DNA from 3 places in the Kitasatospora sp. NPDC017646 genome. Region 3 is predicted to be linked to each of the others. Evidence: riboswitches for the same ligand, from Rfam matches in the RefSeq annotation. Region 3 holds a riboswitch; each other region holds the start of a gene.

Region 1 (6,455 bases), on a different contig from region 3:
TGGAACGGCAGGATGCGCGACTGGGCGCCCCGCACCACGTCCTCCAGCGAGACCGGCTCCGGCCAGTGCCGCCCGGCCCGGGCGCCGCACAGCACGGCCAGGGTCTGGGCCAGCCGGGCCTGTTGGGCGGCGGCGTGGTCGGCCTTGAGCAGGCCCTCCAGCAGCGCCGGGTCGTCGTGGGTGCGCTCCATCTCGTCGAGCAGCGCCTGTTGGTCGTGGGCCATGACGAGGATCCTGCGGGCCACGCTGAGGAAGGCCCGCTGGGTGGAGGCGGTGAGCTCCTGCTCCTGCTGGACGGCGGCCAGGTCGGCGCCCCGGCGGGACAGCTCGGAGGCCAGCTGCTCCTGGAGCCCGGCGAGTTCGCCCTCCAGCCGGTCGGCCCGGCCGCGCTGGGTGACGGACACGGCGCGGTACCGCGAGGCGGCCACGAGGGCGAGGACGGCGAGCACGCCGGTAGCCGTTGCGCACCACTGAGTCATCGTCACGCGGCGAATTCTAGGGCGATGATCCTACGAAGGTGTGAACGGATCTCGCCATGTGACTGGATCTCGTCAATATCGAGTCAATATGCCGTCATCCCGGTGTCGTTCGGGCGCGATCCCACCGCCCCGACGAGCCCTCCGGTCGTTCGTCCAGGGTCTTCCGGCCCGCTTCGACAGGACCGGTGATGGCTGATTCGCATCCTGGGATGTGTGGATTTGGTGTGCACGCCGTTGTTGAACGGACGACATTCCGTACAGGGAGCGGTTCGGTGCCCCGCCTCACGGAACGGGCGGCATCCGGTGCAGGAGCAGCAGCGCCACGTCGTCCGGCCGGGACCGGCGCTCGGTCACGTTCAGGGTGAGCAGATCGGCCAGCCGCTCCAGCGCCGGCGCCGGGCCGATCCGCCCCGGACCGGTCTGCCGGGCCCACAGCTCCAGCCCGCCGAGCATCCGCTGCACCGACTCGTCGTAGTCCTCCTCGCGGTCCTCCACCAGCCCGTCGGTGTACGCCAGCAGCGTCTCGCCGCCCGCCAGCCGTCCGGTCGCCAGCGGGTACGGCTGCTCCGGGTCCACCCCCAGCGGCGGGCCGCCCGGTAGCTCCAGCTCGACGGCGGTGGCGTCGGCGGCGATCCGCACCGGCGCCGGGTGCCCGGCCCGGGCCGCGGTCAGGCTGCCGTCCGCCGGGTCCAGGGTCAGGTAGAGGCAGGTCGCGAACAGCTCGGTGTCCATCTCGGCCAGCAGCCGGCTGGTCCGGGCCAGCGTGGCGGCCGGGTCGTGCCCGTCCGTCGCGTACGCCCGCAACCCGCTGCGCAGCTGGCCCATCACCGCGGTGGCCTCGGCGTTGTGGCCCTGTACGTCGCCGATCACCAGCCCGATCCGGCCGTCCGGCAGCTTCAGCAGGTCGTACCAGTCGCCCCCGATCTGCATGCCCTCGGTGCTCGGCAGGTAGCGGGCGGCGGTGGCGATCCCGGGCAGCCGGGGCAGGGTGCGCGGCAGCATCGCGCGCTGCAGCTCACCGGCCCGGTGGTGGTGGGTGTCGTACAGCCGGGCCCGCTCCAGGGACTGCGCCAGGATGCCGGCGAAGGCCGAGTACAGGGTGCGGTCCTCTCGGCTGAAGGCGCGCTCGGCGGCGAAGGTGATCAGGCAGGAGCCGACCTGCCGGCCCGAGGCGACCAGCGGCAGCACCGCCCAGGCGGCCGGGGCGTCCGCGCTCCCCGGCTTGCCGCCGGGCTCGCTGAACAGCGGGGCCGAGCGGGCCAGCGAGCGCTGCATCACCCCCTCGGACAGCTCCGCCAGCCGGGTCAGCTCGGCGCGGCGCGGGCCGCCGTACACGGTGTGCGAGACCGGCAGCAGCCGGCCCTCGTCCACCAGGTCCAGCACGATGCCGGAGGCGCCGAAGGCCGGGCGGGCGACGTCCGTGACGGCGGCGGTGACGTCCCGTACGGTCACCGCGCGGGACAGCGCCCGGGTGAGCGACAGCAGCAGCGCCGTCCGGGCCCCGGCCGGGTCGCGCCGCGCACCGGCGTGCCGCTCCCCGCGGTGGTCCACGTCGGCGAGCAGCCCGGCGATCCGCACCGGGCGGCCGTGCACGTCCAGCATCACCTCACCGGACTCCTCGACCCGCGCCACCTTCCCGCCCCGGCGCAGCACCCGGTAGCCGATCCGGTAGCGCCCGCCGCTCGCCAGCGCCTCCGCCAGGGCGGCCTGCACGTCCGGCAGGTCCTCCGGGTGGACGATCCGCTCCAGCTCCGGCGCGGCCCCGTCCGCGGCCACCGGCCGGCCGGCGACCGCGAACGCGGCGGCGTCCCAGTAGCTCTCCCCGGTGACCAGGTCGCGTTCGAAGGCACCGTGCCCGGCGGCCCGCACCGCGAGGGACAGCAGCGGGTGCGCCAGCGCCGGATCCGGCCCCGCCTCCCGCGGCGGCCGGTCGTCCGCCCGGTCCCCCACGTGGTCGAGCAGGTGGTGCAGCCGGTGGGCGCAGGCCCCGGCGATCGTCTCCAACACGTCCAGGTCCCGCGGCGGCACGGTGCCCCGGTGCGCCAGCGCGAGCGCCAGCACCCCGATCTCCCGCTCGTCCACCACCAGCGGCAGGGTCACCACCGCGACCATCCCGGTCCCCATGCCGGCGTTCCGGTTCGGGTAGTCGATGCTGGTGTGCTCCGGGCTCAGCAGGTACGGGCGCCGTAGCCGCAGCGCCATCGCGGCCGGCAGGTCCCCGGCCGGATCCACCAGCCCGTACCGCTCGTGCGCCCAGTCCGGCAACCCGTGCGAGGCGGTCAGCCGCAGCATCCCCGCGGAGTCCAGCAGATAGAGCGCCGAGCCCTCCCCGGTGATCCATCCCGGCCCCTCCGCGAGCACGGTGCCGAGCAACTCGGCAGCACTGGTGCAACCCAGCAATAAGCGGACGCAGCGCATCGGGCTGCGGCCGCTCGTCCGGCTCTCGTCCTCGGGGATGGGCACCAAATCTTCATACCCCATTTCCACCCCCGACGGCCGCACCCGTCCCCACCCCACCCCCGCGAAGTCGACGGACCCGACTCCTCACGCGCCCGCTCGCCGCCACGTAACCACCCGCACCGGGGCGCCGTTTGCCGCTGTCTCCTCGCATGCGCCGCTGCGGCGCCGGCGGGCCGGTCCGCCGGGCGGGTGGGGTGTGGGAAGTCGACGGGGCCGACTTCCTATTCCGCCGCCTTCGGCCACGAGTGGAGGCCGGTGGTGAGGGTGGTGATGAGGCGGTCGTGGGTGGTGGTGACGTCCTCGGCGAGCTGGAAGGCGCCGGTGATGGAGAGGGCGGCGAAGCCGTGGGCGAGGGAGCGGACGGTGCGGGCGGCGTGGATCACCTCGGCGCCGTCGAGGCCGTAGCCGCGCAGGACGGCGACGATGACGCCGACGAGGCGGGTGGCCGCGCGGGTGAGGTCGTCGTCGGGTTGGGGGGCCTGGGGGAGGGCCGTGTAGCGGTGGGGGTGTTCGGTGGCGTAGGCCTGGTAGGCGCGCAGGACTGCCGTGACGGCGTCGTCCCCGCTGCGCCCCAGCGCGGCCTCCGCGAGCCGGTCGGCCAGTTCCCCGGTGACCCGGACGGCGACGAGCCGGCGGAGTTCGGCGAGCCCGCCGCTGACGTGCTTGTACAGCGAGGGGGTGGCGACTCCGGCGCGGGCGGCGACGGAGGCCAGGGTGAGGGCTTCGGCGCCCTGCTCGTCGATGAGGGCGAGGGCGTGGTCGACGACCTGCTCGGGGGTCAGTCCTACGCGGGGCATGGCTTCGGGTTCTCCGTGGTGCGTGAAGAGTGAAGGAGGCGGGTCCGGGCGGGCTCAGGCGAGTTCGGCGAGGAAGGGCAGCAGGGCGTCGGCGACGGCCTGCGGGTTGTCGGCCATCGGGTAGTGGCCGGATCCCTCGATCATGACCTTCCGCGCGCCGAGCTTCTCGGCCTGGAGGTCGGCGACGGCCTCGGGCTCGGGGAAGTCGGGGTCCTTGCTGCCCATCAGCACGAGGGCGGGGCAGCGGACGGCCGCGCTCCAGCCGATCGGCGCGGAGTCGCCGGTGACGTGGCCGCGGGTGGCGGTCCTGCGGCCGGGGGTCCGCAGGGCGGCGACCAGCCCGTCCACGTAGCCGTCGAGGTCGGCGGGCCGGGGGCCGGGGAAGGCCATCTTGCGGAGGTAGTAGCCCCAGACCGCGGGCCACCGGACCATCGCGGCGCCCATGACGGCCATGACGCCCTTCATGAGCGCGTTCGTCCGGTGTTCGACGAAGGCGTCGATGAGCGCGATCCCGGTGACCCGCTGGGGTGCGTCCCCGGCGAGCTTGACGACCGTCGCGCCGGTGTAGGACTGCCCGACCAGGACGGCCCGCTCGATGGCGAGGTGGTCGAGCAGGGCGAGGACGTCGGTGGCGACGGCGGAGGGGCTGTAGTCGTCCCAGGCGATCGAGGACTCGCCGAAGCCGCGCAGGTCCATGGTGATGACCCGGCGTCCGGCCGCGGTGAGCAGCGGGTGGAGGTGCCGGTACGCGCGACGGGAGTCGAGCATCCCGGGGAGCAGGACGACGGGGGCGCCGTCGCCCTGCCGGGTGTCGTCGTACGCGAGGCGGCCGCCGGGGACGTCGAGGTACTGGGTGCTCGGGGTGACGGTGCCGTTCATGGTGGGCCTCCACTGGCTCGCTCGATGCTGCCGATAGCCATAAAGCTACGGCTAATAGCCTTAGCCGTCAAGGCCGTCAAGGCCGTCACCGGTCGCGGGAAGCCGCCGCTCAGGCCCCCTCGACCCTGAACGGGTCGTGCTCGCTGAGCAGCTTCTCCAGCCGGGCCTGGTCGACCCGGGCGACGGTGTCCGAGGACTCCTGCCGGTCCCGGATCACCTTGGCCAGCGTGAAGGAGGAGGTGACGGTGTAGAGGAGACCGATCCCGAGGAAGGCCCGGGTCCAGCCGCCGACGGGCAGGTAGGCGATCCCGGCGGCGAGGGCCGTGCCGGAGATGGCGAAGGACAGGACGGCCTGGGCGTAGTACGCGGCCGTGGTGCGTGACTGCATCGGTGCGCTCATGGCGTCAGGATGCGGCGGGGCGGCCGGGCTGCACATGAGTAGGAGTACTCAGATGGGCCGGGCGGTTGAGGGGTCGTTCGTTGACGTCCGATCACCTGTTCCCCGGCCGTCGCGGACGGATGGCTTGGAATCAGGGCCTCCTAGGATTAACGTTTGATAACGCAGCGCGGTCGTCAATGCCGTACCCAGACGGCACCGTGCGCGTCGCCTAATCCCGCCGGCCGGCCTCCGGGCAGGTCAGGGAGCCGGGGAACCGTTCCTTGGGGTGAATCGGCAGGGCTCCGGCCCGGCCGTAGGAGACCTTCCTGCTCCGAACCCGTCAGCTAACCCGGTAGGCGCGAAGGAAGGAAAGGAGCGCGCCTCCGTGGCGTCGACGCACACCCCGGCACACCCGGCCGGCCCCGCAGCCGGTACCCAGCTCCTCGACCACCCCGGCCCGAACGGCTCCGAGCCCCGCGACGCCGGGCCCGCCGACCCGTTCGCCCCGGAGGCCGAGGCCAACCGCCACCGGATGCCGCGTCAGACCCGCGGGGCCTCCCCGTTGCTCGGCGTCACCGCCGTCGCCGCCACCCTGGGCGCCACCGGCTTCGCCTCCGCGACCCCGGCCGCCGCGCCCGCCGTCGAGGCCCCGGACGAGACCCCGGTCGCCCTGGCCGCCGACCCCGGACTCGCGCTCGCCGCCCGTATCCAGCAGCAGGCCGACAGCCAGCGCACCGCCGCCGAGGAGAGCGCCCGGGTGCAGGCCGCCCAGGAGGCCGAGGCCAAGGCCGCCGCCAAGGAGGCCGAGGCCAAGCGCGCCGCCGAGGAGGCCGAGCGGGCCGAGGCCGCCGCCCTCACCCTGCCGGTGAAGGACTACAGCCTCTCCGCCCACTACGGTCAGAGCGCCCGCTACTGGGCCCATCTGCACACCGGCCTGGACTTCGCCGCCGACACCGGCACCCCGGTCCACGCGGTCGGCCAGGGCACCATCACCTCGGCCGGCTGGTCCGGTGCGTACGGCTACCGGATCGTCGAGACCCTGCCCGACGGCACCGAGATCTGGTACTGCCACCTGTCCTCGATCATCAAGGGCTCCGGCCAGGTCACCTCCGGCCAGCAGATCGGCAAGGTCGGCGCGACCGGCAACGTCACCGGCCCGCACCTGCACCTGGAGGTCCGCCCCGGCGGCGGCGCCCCGGTCGACCCGGAGCCCTGGCTCCAGCAGCGCGGCCTCAACCCGTAACGGGCTCGGAGGGGAGCCCCCGGGGCCTGCTCGCCCAGGGGCTCCCCGCCGTCTCACTCCGGCGGCAACTGCGCCAGGTACGCCTCGATCTCCTCCGCCCCCGGCTCCGGCGCGAGCTCCGGGAACTCCTCCACCAGCAGTCGCGGCAGCCCGGGCACCGTCCACTCGCCGAGCAGATCGAGCGCCACCGCGGCCGCCGCCGCCTCGAACTCCTCGAA
Region 2 (6,455 bases), on a different contig from region 3:
GCCGGATCTGGTGAAGGCGTTGGAGTCGGGCACCGTCCCCGGCGCCGCCGATCCGATGGACGTCGCGGCCGCCGCCTACCTGGTGCGCTCGGCGGGTTGGAGCCGGCTGGTCGCCGAGGCCGGCGAGGAGGCCGAGCGGGCCGGCGCCGAGGACGCGGCGGCGGAGGCCACCCGGCTGGTGGAGAAGCTGCAGGCCGAGCTGGCCGAGGTCCGGGCCGCGGCGCGGGCGGACCTGGACCGTCAGCGCGCGGAGTTCGAGGGCGTCCGGCGGGAGGCCGAGTCGCTGCGCAAGAAGGTGCGGTCGCTGGAGAGCGACACCCGCCGGGCGCAGGCCGAGACCCGGCGGGTGACCGGGGAGCTGGAGGCCGCGAAGGCGCAGGCCGCGGCGGAGCGCAGTGCGGCCGAGGGCGAGGCCCGGCGGCTGCGGCACCGGGTGTCCGAGCTGGAGAACGCCGCCGAGCAGGGCCGCCGGTCGGCCCGCGAGGGGCGCAGCGTCGAGGACATGCGGCTGCGGCTGCTGCTGGACACCGTGCTGCAGTCGGCGCAGGGCCTGCAGCGCGAGCTGGCGCTGCCGGTCTCCCAGATCCGGCCGGCGGACACGGTGGAGGCGGTGGTGCCGGGGGCGGCCTCGCCGCACGACGTGGCCCGGCGCGGCCTGGCCGAGGACGATCCGGCGCTGCTGGACCAACTGCTGGCGATCCCGCAGGTGCACCTGGTGGTGGACGGCTACAACGTGACCAAGACCGGGTACCCGACGCTGCCGCTGGAGCAGCAGCGGATCCGGCTGCTGGGCGGGCTGGCGATGCTGGCCCAGCGCACCCAGGCGGAGGTCACCTGTGTGTTCGACGGGCAGGACCTGGACGTGCCGGTCATCATGGCGCCACCGCGCGGGGTGCGGGTACGGTTCAGTCGGACCGGGGAGACCGCGGACGAGCTGATCCGCCGTCTGGTCCGGGCCGAACCGCAGGGCCGTCCGGTGGTGGTGGTGTCCACCGACCGGGAGGTCGCGGAGGGCGTGCGGAAGGCGGGCGCGCGCCCGGTGGCCTCGGTGCTGCTGCTGAACCGGCTGGCCCGGCCCTGACCGCTCCGGCGGACGTGACGCCTGGTCAGTGCCCGTTTCGGGTGCTTTTCGCGGGGGTGTGCGGATCCGGTGAAGTGAGGGTGGGAACCGGCGTTCACACCTTCGGGGGAGTGGCAAAACGGATAGATCTTCACTAGGGTCTGGCGTCAAACCTATTTTCCGGAATCTCACCCGAACAGGTGAGTCCGATGGAAGAAGGAGCCGGTCCCTTGGCCTCCCACCGCCGTCCCAAGCAGCCGAGCCGCGCGCGGGTCTCCGTGCTCACCGCTGCCGCTGCGACTGCGGTCGCCCTCTCCGCCCAGGTGGCCGCGCACGCCGCGCCGCAGCCGAACACGTCCGACGTCAAGGCGCAGATCGACCAGCTCCAACAGGAGCAGGAGCAGGCGGCGGAGAAGTACAACGGTGCCAAGGAGCGCGCCGACCAGCTCCGCAAGCAGGCCGACCAGCTGCAGGACCAGGTGGCCCGCAGCCAGGACCAGATGAGCCAGCTGCAGACCGGCCTGTCCCAGGTCGCGGGCGAGCAGTACCGCACCGGTGGCATCGACCCGTCCGTCCAGCTGATGCTCTCCTCCGACCCGTCCGGCTACCTGGACAAGGCGTCGAGCGTCCAGCAGGCCAGCGAGAGCCAGACCGAGGCGCTCAAGGGCCTGCTCGACCAGCAGCGCCGGCTGGACCAGGAGAAGGCCGAGGCGGCCGCCGTGCTGGCCTCGCTGGACTCCACCACCAAGGACCTCAACCAGGCCAAGGCGGACGTCAACACCAAGCTGAAGGCCGCGCAGGACCTGCTGAACTCGCTCAGCGCCGCCGACCGGGCCGCGCTGAAGGCCCAGCAGCAGCAGGACGACCGCGCCTCGCGCGCCGCCGCCCGGGTCGACCTCAGCAGCCTGCCGCCGGCCAGCGGCTACGCGGCCGTGGCCGTGGCCAAGGCGATGAGCAAGCAGGGCTCGCCGTACGTGTGGGGCTCCACCGGGCCGAACACCTTCGACTGCTCGGGCCTGATGGTCTGGTCGTACGCCCAGGCCGGGGTCTCGCTGCCGCGCACCTCGCAGGAGCAGGGCAACGTCGGTACCCGGGTGCCGTCGCTGGACCAGGCCCAGCCCGGCGACCTGGTGATCTACGGCAGCGACCGGCACCACGTCGGGATGTACATCGGCAACGGCATGGTGGTCCACGCGCCGCACACCGGCGACGTGGTGAAGGTGATGAAGGCCGACGCGATGCCGATCAACACGATCCGCCGGGTCTGACGGCCCGACACGCCGGGCGGTCGACCCCGGCCCTGTGATCCGCGCCACCTCCCGATCCGGGGGGTGGCGCTTCGGGTTCGCCCGCTCCTCGTCCGCCCGGTGAGCGTCGATCAGCTTTGTGTGCAGCGGCGATCACGATCAGTCATTTTCACAAAAGAACATGGGCACTCTTCCATCTTTTTTCTGACAAGGATTTGAACGGATCACGGTTCAGTTACTAGGGTCGTGCCCCGAACCACCGCACTGTCGATCACCCAGCCCGGGTGGCGGCGGTGGTTTCCGTCGAGTTCGCGAAACAGCGGGGCGGTCGAAGCGACTGCCCGACAGGGGAGCCCAGTGGTCGGGGGCGCTGCGGAGCGGAGCCGGGGAACCACGTTCCTCCGGGGTGAATCGGCGCCAGGTCGGCCGTTGGTGGGCCGTGAGGCGTCGTAGGGCATGCTTCCGGCCCGAACCCGTCAGCTCACCCGGTAGGCGGAGTAGGAAGAAGGAGTCCGCCTTCGTGGCGTCCCATCGTCGTCCCAAGCCCGCCAGCCGCGCTCGCGTCTCGATCCTGACCGGGTTCGCCGCCGCGGCCGTCGCCCTCTCCGCGCAGACCGGCGCGCACGCCGACCCGCAGCCGACCAAGGACCAGGTCAAGGAGCAGGTCGACCAGCTCAACGAGCAGGCCGAGCAGGCGACCGAGAAGTACAACGCGGCGCAGGAGAAGCAGCAGGAGCTGGAGAAGCAGGTCTCCGGCATGCAGGACCAGGTGGCCCGCCAGCAGGCGCAGGTGACCGACCTCCAGGGCGGTCTCGCCGAGATCGCGGGCGAGCAGTACCGCAACGGCGGCATATCCCCGACCGTCCAGCTGATGTTCTCCTCCAGCCCGGACAACTTCCTCAACCAGGCCGGGGCGCTGAACCAGGCCGGTGACACCCAGAAGAACCAGCTGAAGCAGCTCCAGGACCAGCAGCGCAAGCTGGACCAGGACCGCACCGAGGCGCAGGGCAAGCTCGCCGAGCTGGAGTCCACCACCCAGCAGCTGAAGTCCTCCAAGGAGGACGTCCAGAACAAGCTGAAGGCCGCCCAGGACCTGCTCAACACGCTGACCGAGCAGGAGCGCCAGGCGATCAAGGCGGCTGAGGACAAGGCCGCCGCCGACGCCAAGGCCAAGGCGGACGCCGCCGCGAAGGCCTCCCAGTCGTCCGGCTCCGACCGTGCCTCGCGCGACAGCGGCCGCACCGACCTCGGCTCCTCGCCGGTCACGATCGCCCCCGGTAGCTCGCACGGCGCCGCCGCACTGGCCGCCGCCGCGACCAAGGTCGGCAGCCCGTACGTCTGGGGTGCCACCGGCCCGGGCTCCTTCGACTGCTCCGGCCTGATGGTCTGGGCGTTCAACCAGGCCGGCGTGTCGCTGCCGCGCACCTCGCAGGAGCAGGCCGGCGCCGGCACCCGGATCGGCACGGACCTCTCCCAGGCCCAGCCCGGCGACCTGCTGATCTTCTACGGCGACGCCCACCACGTCGGCATCTACGCGGGCAACGGCCAGGTGCTGCACGCCCCCAAGCCGGGCGCCTCGGTCCGCTACGAGGCCGTTTCCAACATGCCGCTGGCTTCCATCGTGCGGGTCTGATCGCACATCGGCGTTCACGGGCCCGGCCCTCCGTCACGGAGGGCCGGGCCTGCGGCTTTTCCGGGGACTCGCTCCGATGTCCGAATAGGGCTCAAATATTCGGGTCCGGAGGGGTTTGGACTCACTTGCCCGGACTCGCTAACGTCTGCCACCGGACTCCCGCTCGACGGCCGCCCACCGGGGCGCGGCCGCGGGGCCGTGCCGCAGGACTGGAGCCGCTGCCGCCATGCCCGTGCACCGCCCTTCCCAACTGCTCGCCCGTGCGCTGGTACTGACCGCGGCCGCCACCACGGCCCTGGGCGTGGCGACCGCCGGAAGCGCCCAGGCCGCTCCCCGGGCGCCGGACGCGTCCGAACGCAAGGACGTCAAGGCGCAGGTCGAGCAGCTGTACGACGAGGCCGAGCAGGCGTCGGAGAAGTACAACGCCGCGCAGGAGGCGCAGAAGCGGCTCCTGGCCGAGACCGCGAACCTCCAGGGCGAGGTCGCCGCCGCCCAGGAACAGTTCAACCAGCTGCGCGGGGACCTGGCCACGGTGGCCGGGGCCCAGTACCGCGGCGGCGGGATGACCCAGACCGTCCAGCTGATGCTCGCCACCGATCCCGGGGCCTACCTCGACCGCGCCCGCACCCTCGGCCAGGCCGCCGAGCGGCAGCAGGAGACGCTGCACGAGCTGGTCACCCGTCAGCGCCGGCTCGACCAGCGTCGCGCCGAGACCGCGGCCAAACTCGCCGAACTGGACCAGGCCCGCCGGTCGCTGGCCGAGAACAAGCAGCAGATCCAGCAGCGGCTGGCCGCGGCGCAGAAGCTGCTCAACGGCCTGGGCGCCGCCGAGCGGGCCAGGATGGCCGCCCAGGACGCCCGGGAGGCCGAGCAGCGCGCCACGCGCGGCACCGACCGGCTGGACCTCGGCACCGCCCCGCCGGCCTCCGAGCGCGGGGCGGCCGCGCTGGCCGCCGCGGTGCGGATGATCGGCTCGCCGTACGTCTACGGAGCCACCGGACCCCGTGCCTTCGACTGTTCCGGTCTGATGTACTACAGCTGGCGGCAGGCCGGAGTGACCCTGCCGCGGACCTCGCAGGCCCAGGCGTACGCCGGGCAGCGGATCAGCCTCTCCGAAGCACGGCCGGGAGACCTGGTGATCTTCTACCGGGACATGCACCACGTCGGGATGTACGCCGGCGGCGGGGTGATGGTGCACGCCCCGTACCCGGGTGCCAAGGTCCGGTACGAGAGCGTCAACTCGATGCCGGTCTCGGGGGTGGTCCGGCTCTGAGTGCGACGACTCCGGGCCCGGCGGACACACACCCGATGGACGCGGCCGGTCGCGTGCTGTCCCGGCGCGGTGCGCTGCTGCTGGCGGCGGGTGGGCTGGCCCAGCTGTCCCTGCCCCCGGCCGCCCCGACGGCGCCGCCGGACGGGCGGGCGGCCGACCGGCGCGCGGAGGTGGCCGGGCTGCTGGCGGAGCGGGCGCGCTCGCTGCCCGTCTGGTCCGGGCTCACCGGGGCCGGGGCGACGTACCGCAACCTGGTGCTGTCGCCCGAGCAGGGGGCCCCGGCGGCAGGCGGGCCGGACCGGCTGACCGCGTCCGTCGAGCTGGCGGTGCGGATCGCCGGGTACGACGAGTACCCCGTGGTGTACCCGCGCCGGATCGAGCTGGTCCGGGACGGGGGCGGCTGGCGGGTCGATCACGAGGAGGGCACCGACGGACCCCCGGCGCCGTGGGACCTCGGCCCCGCCCGGACCGCCCCGGGCGCCCGGTGCCTGGTGCTCGGCCTGGCCGGCGGGCCCGACCCGGCCGGTCTGGTCGCGGTGGGGGACCAGGCGGTGCCGGCCGTCAGCGCGGTCTGGGGCGACGGCTGGGCCGGCCGGCTGCTGTTCGAACTGCCCGCCACCGAAGCGCAGTTCGCCCGGCTGCTGGAGGCCGACCCGGCGGGTTGGACGGGCATGGCGGCGGTCACGGTGGCCGCCCCCGGCGCGCCCTGGCACACCCCGGCGGACCGGGTGGTGATCAACCCCGAGGCGTTCGGGCGGCTCAGCGACTTCGGCCGGCAGGTGGTGGTCACCCACGAGGCCACCCATGTCGCGACCCGGGCCGACACCCGGGCCTGGACCCCGCTCTGGCTCTCCGAGGGCGTCGCCGACTGGACCGCCTACCGCGAGTCCGGCCGCCGCCCGCAGCAGATCGCCCCCGAGCTCACCCGGGACGTCGTCGCGGGGAGGCTGCCCACCGCGCTGCCCGACGACGGGGACTTCGCGGCCGGCGCCACCGGCATCGCCCAGGCCTACGAGCAGGCCTGGCTCGCCTGCGACCTGATCGCCCGCCGGTACGGGACCGAACGGCTGGTCGCCTTCTACCGGGCGGTCGGCGCGGCCGACGGCCAGGGCGAGGACCGGGAGCGCCGGACCGACCGGCTGCTGCGCGGGGAACTGGGCGTCGGCCTGGCCGAGTTCACCGGGCTCTGGCTGGCCGAGGTGCAGGCGTTGAAGAGCTAGCCGGGGCCCGTCTCAGCGCCCG
Region 3 (6,455 bases):
CACCACCGACGGGCTGGCCGTCGTGCTCGACGTCACCGACGTCTCCCCCGCCGCCGTCCGCGACCGCGTCCGCGCCCGACTGACCCTGGCCGGCCGGCTGCACCTGGCCCACCTCGCCGACGACGGCCCGAGCGTCCACCTGCGGGTGGACGTCGGCCACGCCGTCCTCGCCACCCCGTACGGCACCGACGCGCTCACCGCCGCCGACCTCGCCCTCGCCACCCCGGACCCGCTGGCCCGCCACGAGGCCGCGCTGCTCACCCACCTGGCCGACGACCACGCCGACGCCCTCGACCTGCTCGCCGGCCTGCTCGACCCGGCCCTGCTCACCCACCACCCGGCCGTCCGCCCGCTCGCCCTTGACCGCCACGGCCTGGTGCTGCGCCTGGACCACTCGCACGGCCACCGCGACGTCCGCCTGGTCTTCCCCGAACCCGCCCGCGACACCGAGGACTTCGGCCACCGGATGCACGAGCTGCTCACCGCCGCCCAGCACGGCCTGCCGGTCCACCGGGGCCGGGGCGTCCGGCGGATCCTGCCCTAGCGGCGTACGAGGCCCGCCCCGGTCACGCTCCGCCGCGTCCTCCGGCACGGTCCGCCCCATCCGCACGTACAGCTCCGGCCGCCGGCGTCGCGGCACCGGCGCCGTCACCACCCCGCCGACCCACCACCCGGTAGAAGCGCATCCCATCGCACCGAACAGTCGAGTTGACGCCATGTTCGAAGCGCCGCACGCCGCGCCGGACCGGAGAACGACGAGGGCCGGCCCGGCTCCAGGGGATGTCCCGTGAAGCCGGGCCGGCCGTGGGCGTGTCCCGCGCCCGTGTCCACTGTCGCGGCGATCATCCGGTCGAGCGGTCACCCGACATGACCATCCCGGAGGATCGATTCGCCCCACGACAGCGGTGGTTCCTGGAACCCCGGTGGGTCAGAGCGCGACGCCGTGCGCCCGCAGGTAGCTGACCGGGTTGATGTCCGAGCCGTAGTTCGGACCGGTGCGCACCTCGAAGTGCAGGTGCGGGCCGGTCACGTTGCCGGTGGCGCCGGAGAGGCCGAGCTGCTTGCCGGCGGTGACGCTCTGGCCGACCTTCACTCCGATCACGGACAGGTGCGCGTACTGCGCGTACTTGCCGTCCGCCAGCTTGATCTCGACCTGGTTGCCGTAGGCACCGCCCTTGCCGGCCTGCACCACGACGCCGTTGGCGACCGCGCGCACCGGGGTGCCGGTGGAGCAGATGAAGTCCTGGCCGGTGTGGTGCCCGGAGGCCCACATCGAACCGGCCACACCGTAGGCCTCGCCCAGCACCGGCTTGGCCAGCGGAGCGACGTAGCCGGCGGCGGCGGGAGCGGCGGTGACGACCTTGGCGACCGGTGCGGCGGCGGCCTGACCACTCATCGCGGTCACCAGCGGCAGGACGAAGGAGGCGCCGGCAACGGCGGTGGCGATGCCGGTGCGGGCGGCACGGGGCAGGGCGACACGGGGCAGGACGAAACGACGAGCCTGTGCAGGCATGGGATTTCCTCTCCGACGCCTGCGAGGTGAGCTGTCGGGTTCGGGCTGGAGTTGCCCGGCCGCATGCGCGGCTTCACCCCTAGCCGGTCCTGGACGTCCGCGCCCTGAAAAGCGCGAACTCCGGTCCGGCGACTTACCTGTGGGTCCCCCGCTCCTGCCGTACAGAGTTCAGTGCGAGCCACCGGGCAGCGGCAGGACTCGGCGTTCCACCCGGCGGATCCGTCCGGGCTGGCCGGTCGGTCGCTGAACTAAAACTCATCCGTTCGGGCTAAGCAATGTCGATCTCTTGAACGAGCAACCGTGTCTCCCGGCGCGGTGACCCTTCGAATGATCCGCTGTACAGTACGTGCACAATCCATTCACTCGCCGCCACTGATCCACGACCCTGCGCCGACCACCGCACCCCAGTGCGACGGTCCGCCCACGCACCGTTGCCGACCGACACACCGCCCAGTGACCCTTGTCACGTACGCCCCACCGGGCGCAGGATCGGCCCGTGGCCACCTCTGAAGCCGGCTCCCTGCGCCTGAGCACCGCACAGGGACGCTGGGTACTGCTCGCGACGGTGCTCGGCTCCAGCATGGCGATGCTCGACGGCACCGTGGTGAACGTCGCCCTGCCCCGGATCGGCACCGACCTCGGCGCCTCCCTCGCCTCCCTGCAATGGACCCTGAACGCCTATCTGCTCACCCTGGCGGGCCTGATCCTGCTCGGCGGCGCTCTCGGCGACCGCTACGGGCGGCGCAAGGTCTTCCTGATCGGCGTGGTCTGGTTCGCCGCCGCCTCCGCGGCCTGCGCCGCCGCCCCGACCATCCACGTACTGATCGCCGCCCGCGCCGTCCAGGGCATCGGCGGCGCGCTGCTCACCCCGGGCTCGCTCGCCATGCTGCAGGCCGTCTTCCACCCGGACGACCGCTCGGCCGCGGTCGGCCTGTGGTCCGGTCTGGGCGGGGTGTCGGCGGCCGTCGGCCCCTTCCTCGGCGGCTGGCTGGTGGACGGGCCCGGCTGGCGCTGGATCTTCCTGCTGAACCTGCCGCTGGCCGCCGCGGTGATCGCCGTCACCTCCCGATACGTCCCGGAGAGCCGGGACGAGTCCGCCGTCGGCCGCTTCGACGTGCCCGGCGCCCTGCTGGCCGCGCTCGCCCTCGGCGCGATCACCTACGCGCTCACCGCCGCCGGGGAGGGCCTGTCCCCCGCCGTCTGGGTCAGCGGCGCGCTCGGCCTGCTGCTCGCCGCCGCCTTCGTGGCCGTCGAGCGGCGGGCGCCCGATCCGATGCTGCCGCTCGGGCTGTTCTCCTCCCGACTGTTCACCGCCGTGAACCTGGTCACGCTGTGCGTCTACGCGGCGTTCAGCGGGGTGTTCTTCCTGCTGGTGGTGCAGTTGCAGATCGTCTCCGGCTTCTCGCCGCTGCTCTCCGGCTTCGCCCTGGTGCCGATCACGCTGCTGATGCTGACCCTGTCCGCGCGCGCCGGGCGCCTGGGCAAGCGGATCGGCCCGCGCGTCCCGCTCACCGTCGGCCCGCTGCTGTGCGCCGCCGGGGTGCTGCTGATGCTGCGCATCGGCCCCGGCTCCTCCTACTGGGTGGACGTACTGCCCGCGGTCGCGGTGATGGGCTCTGGGATGACGCTGCTGGTCGCGCCGCTGACCGCGACCGTGCTGGCCGCCGTCGAGGTGCGGCACGCGGGCATCGCGAGCGGTGTCAACAACGCCGCCGCCCGGGCGGCCGGCCTGCTCGCGGTGGCCGCCCTACCGGCGATGGCCGGGCTGAGCGGCGACGCCTACCGGGTGCCGTCCTCGGTGGACTCCGCCTTCCACACCGCGATGCTGATCTGTGCCGGCCTGCTGGTCTGCGGCGGACTGATCGCCTCCGTCACCGTCCGGGGCAACGTGCTCGCCCCCGAGGAGCAGCCGGTGGCCGAGCCGAGCTGCGACTGGCCGTGCTCCACCACCACCCCGCCGTTCGACCCCGGGCACTCCCGCACGCCGGAGGGCCCCGCCACCGGAACGGCGGCTGGGCCCTCGTCGGAGAACTGAGGCTCCGTCAGGAGACGGCCGTACTAGAGGATGTCGGCCGGCGCGTACTTGGCCGCCTCGGGGTAGGCCGCCGCGACGGCCTCCACCTGACGGACGATCTCGGCGACCTGCGCCCCGGCCGCACCGGTGAAGGACAGCTTGTCGGCCAGCAGCGCGTCCAGCGCGGCCCGGTCCAGCGGGATCCGCTCGTCCGCGGCAAGGCGGTCCAGCAGCTCGTTCTCCCGGGCACCCGCGCGCATCGCCAGCGCGGAGGCGACGGCGTGCTCCTTGATGACCTCGTGGCCGGTCTCCCGGCCGACGCCCGCGCGCACCGCACCCATCAGCACCTTGGTGGTGGCCAGGAACGGCAGGTAGCGGTCCAGCTCGGCCTCGATCACGGCCGGGAAGGCGCCGAACTCGTCCAGGACGGTCAGGAAGGTCTCCAGCAGGCCGTCGAAGGCGAAGAAGGCGTCCGGCAGTGCGACCCGGCGCACCACCGAGCAGGAGACGTCACCCTCGTTCCACTGGTCGCCGGCCAGCTCGCCGGTCATCGAGGCGTAACCGCGCAGGATGACGGCCAGGCCGTTGACGCGCTCGCAGGAGCGGGTGTTCATCTTGTGCGGCATCGCGGAGGAGCCGACCTGGCCCTCCTTGAAGCCCTCCGTCACCAGCTCGTGGCCGGCCATCAGGCGGATGGTCTTGGCCAGGCTGGACGGCGCGGCGGCCAGCTGGACGAGGGCGGTGAGCACCTCGAAGTCCAGCGAGCGCGGGTAGACCTGACCGACGCTGGTCAGAACGTTGTCGAAGCCGAGGTGCGCGGCGACCCGGCGCTCCAGCTCGGCCAGCTTCTCGGTGTCGCCGCCGAGCAGGTCCAGCATGTCCTGCGCGGTGCCGACCGGGCCCTTGATCCCGCGCAGCGGGTAGCGCGCGATCAGCTCCTCCAGGCGGCGGAAGGCCACCAGCAGCTCGTCGGTGATCGACGCGAAGCGCTTGCCCAGGGTGGTGGCCTGCGCGGCCACGTTGTGCGAGCGGCCGGCCATGACCAGCTCGGAGTGCTGGGCGGACAGGCTGGCGAGGCGCACCAGGACGGCGACCGTACGGTCCCGGACGTGCTCCAGGGACTGGCGGATCTGCAGCTGCTCGACGTTCTCGGTCAGATCCCGGGAGGTCATGCCCTTGTGGATCTGCTCGTGGCCGGCGAGTTCGCTGAACTCCTCGATCCGGGCCTTCACATCGTGGCGGGTGATCCGCTCACGGGCGGCGATCGAGCCGAGGTCGACCTGGTCGATCACCCGCTCGTAGTCGGCGACGGCGGTCGCGGGCACCTCGACACCGAGGTCCTGCTGGGCCTTCAGGACGGCGAGCCACAGGTGGCGCTCGAGGACCACCTTGTGCTCGGGGGACCACAGCTGGGCCAGGGTCGCCGAGGCGTACCGGGAGGCCAGGACATTGGGGATCTGGGGCTTCGCGCTCACGCTTCGCAAGCCTAACAGCCGAGGTCACGCCGAACGTCGGCGGATGGGGTAGGCTGAGCCGTTTCGACGCAGACCTGAATACACTCTACAAACTCCTCGCCGCAAGGATACCACATCAATGAACAGAACTCCAGCGGAACCTGCGGACCCCGCCCTCTCCGAAGCCCTGCGCACCGAACAGGCCAACCTCGACCGGCTCTACGCCCACCTGGACGCCGCCCGGGAGCTCGCCCACCGCACCTGCGACGGCGCCCACCACGGCGCGGCCGCCGGCGGCACCCACCAGACCCGGCTGGAGCGCGAGGTCCGCGCCCGCGAGGCCGCCCGGCACGCCGCCCGGCTCGACGCGGCGGAACGCGGCCTCTGCTTCGGCCGCCTCGACGAACGCGACGGCACCGTCCGCTACATCGGCCGCACCGGCCTGTCCGACGAGGCGTACGAACCGCTGCTGCTCGACTGGCGCACCCCCGCCGCCCGTCCGTTCTACACCGCGACCCCCGCCCACCCTGGCGCCGTGATGCGCCGTCGCCACCTGCACACCGAGGGCCGCACCGTCACCGGCCTGGACGACGAGGCGCTCGACCTCGCCGGGCTGGACGAGGCCGGCCGCCGAGGCCTGGTCGGCGAGGCCGCCCTGCTCGCCGCGCTCGCCCGCGAGCGCACCGGCCGGATGGGCACCGCCGTCGCCACCATCCAGGCCGAGCAGGACCGGGTGATCCGCTCCCCCCTGCCCGGCGCGCTGGTCGTCCAGGGCGGGCCCGGGACGGGCAAGACCCTGGCCGCCCTGCACCGGGCCGCCTACCTGCTGTTCACCCACCGGACCGCGCTGGAGCGCCGCGGCGTGCTGGTCATCGGTCCCCCCCGGGCTTCCTGCGCTACATCGAGGAGGTGCTGCCCGCGCTCGGCGAGACCGAGGTGGTGCTGCGCACGGTCGGCGAGCTCTTTCCCGACGTCGCCGCGACCCGCGCCGACGCCCCCGCCACGGCCGTCGCCAAGGGCGGGCCGTGGATGGTCGAGGTACTCCGACGCGCCGTCGCCGCCCACCAGTCGGCGCCCACCGGGGGCATCGACCTGGGCGACGGGCTGCGCGTCTCCGCCCGCGCCTGCGCCCAGGCCCTGGACGCCGCCCGCGGCCTGCGGACGCCGCACAACCGGGCCCGCACCCACTACCTGCGCACCCTGCTGGACGCCCTGGCCATCGCCCAGGCCCTCTCCCTGGGTCGGCCGTACGACGAGGAGGAGGCGCACTACGCCCCGCGCGAGCTGTGGGCCCGGGAGGACGTCCGCGCCGCACTCGACCCGCTCTGGCCCGCCCTCACCCCGCAGCGGCTCGTCGAACGACTGCTGACCGACGGGGAGTTGCTCGCCGACAGCGCCCCCGAGCACGCGGCCGCCCTGCTCCGCCCGCCCGGCTCGCCCTGGACGGTCGAGGACGTCCCGTTGCTGGACGAGG

What was found. Region 3 has a riboswitch for cyclic di-AMP ahead of ACH4J0_RS16325 (M23 family metallopeptidase). Riboswitches for the same ligand answer to the same signal wherever they lie in the genome.
Region 1: it holds a riboswitch for cyclic di-AMP, as region 3 does, so the genes downstream of both, ACH4J0_RS31390 (M23 family metallopeptidase) here and ACH4J0_RS16325 (M23 family metallopeptidase) in region 3, are expected to answer to the same signal.
Region 2: it holds a riboswitch for cyclic di-AMP, as region 3 does, so the genes downstream of both, ACH4J0_RS05070 (NlpC/P60 family protein) here and ACH4J0_RS16325 (M23 family metallopeptidase) in region 3, are expected to answer to the same signal.

What each region holds. Positions count from the first base shown of each region.
Region 1 is NZ_JBIRJC010000028.1:29,877-36,331, reverse strand. It holds gene ACH4J0_RS31415 (sensor histidine kinase) at 1-479, opposite strand, end outside; gene ACH4J0_RS31410 (SpoIIE family protein phosphatase) at 762-2,942, opposite strand; gene ACH4J0_RS31405 (TetR/AcrR family transcriptional regulator) at 3,161-3,736, opposite strand; gene ACH4J0_RS31400 (alpha/beta fold hydrolase) at 3,791-4,615, opposite strand; gene ACH4J0_RS31395 (YiaA/YiaB family inner membrane protein) at 4,725-5,015, opposite strand; cyclic di-AMP (ydaO/yuaA leader) riboswitch at 5,211-5,367, shown strand; gene ACH4J0_RS31390 (M23 family metallopeptidase) at 5,380-6,237, shown strand; gene ACH4J0_RS31385 (hypothetical protein) at 6,291-6,455, opposite strand, start outside.
Region 2 is NZ_JBIRJC010000002.1:436,827-443,281, forward strand. It holds gene ACH4J0_RS05060 (NYN domain-containing protein) at 1-1,081, shown strand, start outside; gene ACH4J0_RS05065 (NlpC/P60 family protein) at 1,291-2,328, shown strand; cyclic di-AMP (ydaO/yuaA leader) riboswitch at 2,666-2,817, shown strand; gene ACH4J0_RS05070 (NlpC/P60 family protein) at 2,828-3,940, shown strand; gene ACH4J0_RS05075 (NlpC/P60 family protein) at 4,167-5,213, shown strand; gene ACH4J0_RS05080 (hypothetical protein) at 5,249-6,433, shown strand; gene ACH4J0_RS05085 (glycosyltransferase 87 family protein) at 6,446-6,455, opposite strand, start outside.
Region 3 is NZ_JBIRJC010000009.1:35,232-41,686, reverse strand. It holds gene ACH4J0_RS16330 (DUF2470 domain-containing protein) at 1-544, shown strand, start outside; partial or broken gene ACH4J0_RS16325 (M23 family metallopeptidase) at 929-1,294, opposite strand; cyclic di-AMP (ydaO/yuaA leader) riboswitch at 1,515-1,697, opposite strand; gene ACH4J0_RS16320 (MFS transporter) at 2,010-3,548, shown strand; gene purB (adenylosuccinate lyase) at 3,572-5,002, opposite strand; gene ACH4J0_RS16310 (hypothetical protein) at 5,118-5,819, opposite strand; gene ACH4J0_RS16305 (HelD family protein) at 5,891-6,455, shown strand, end outside.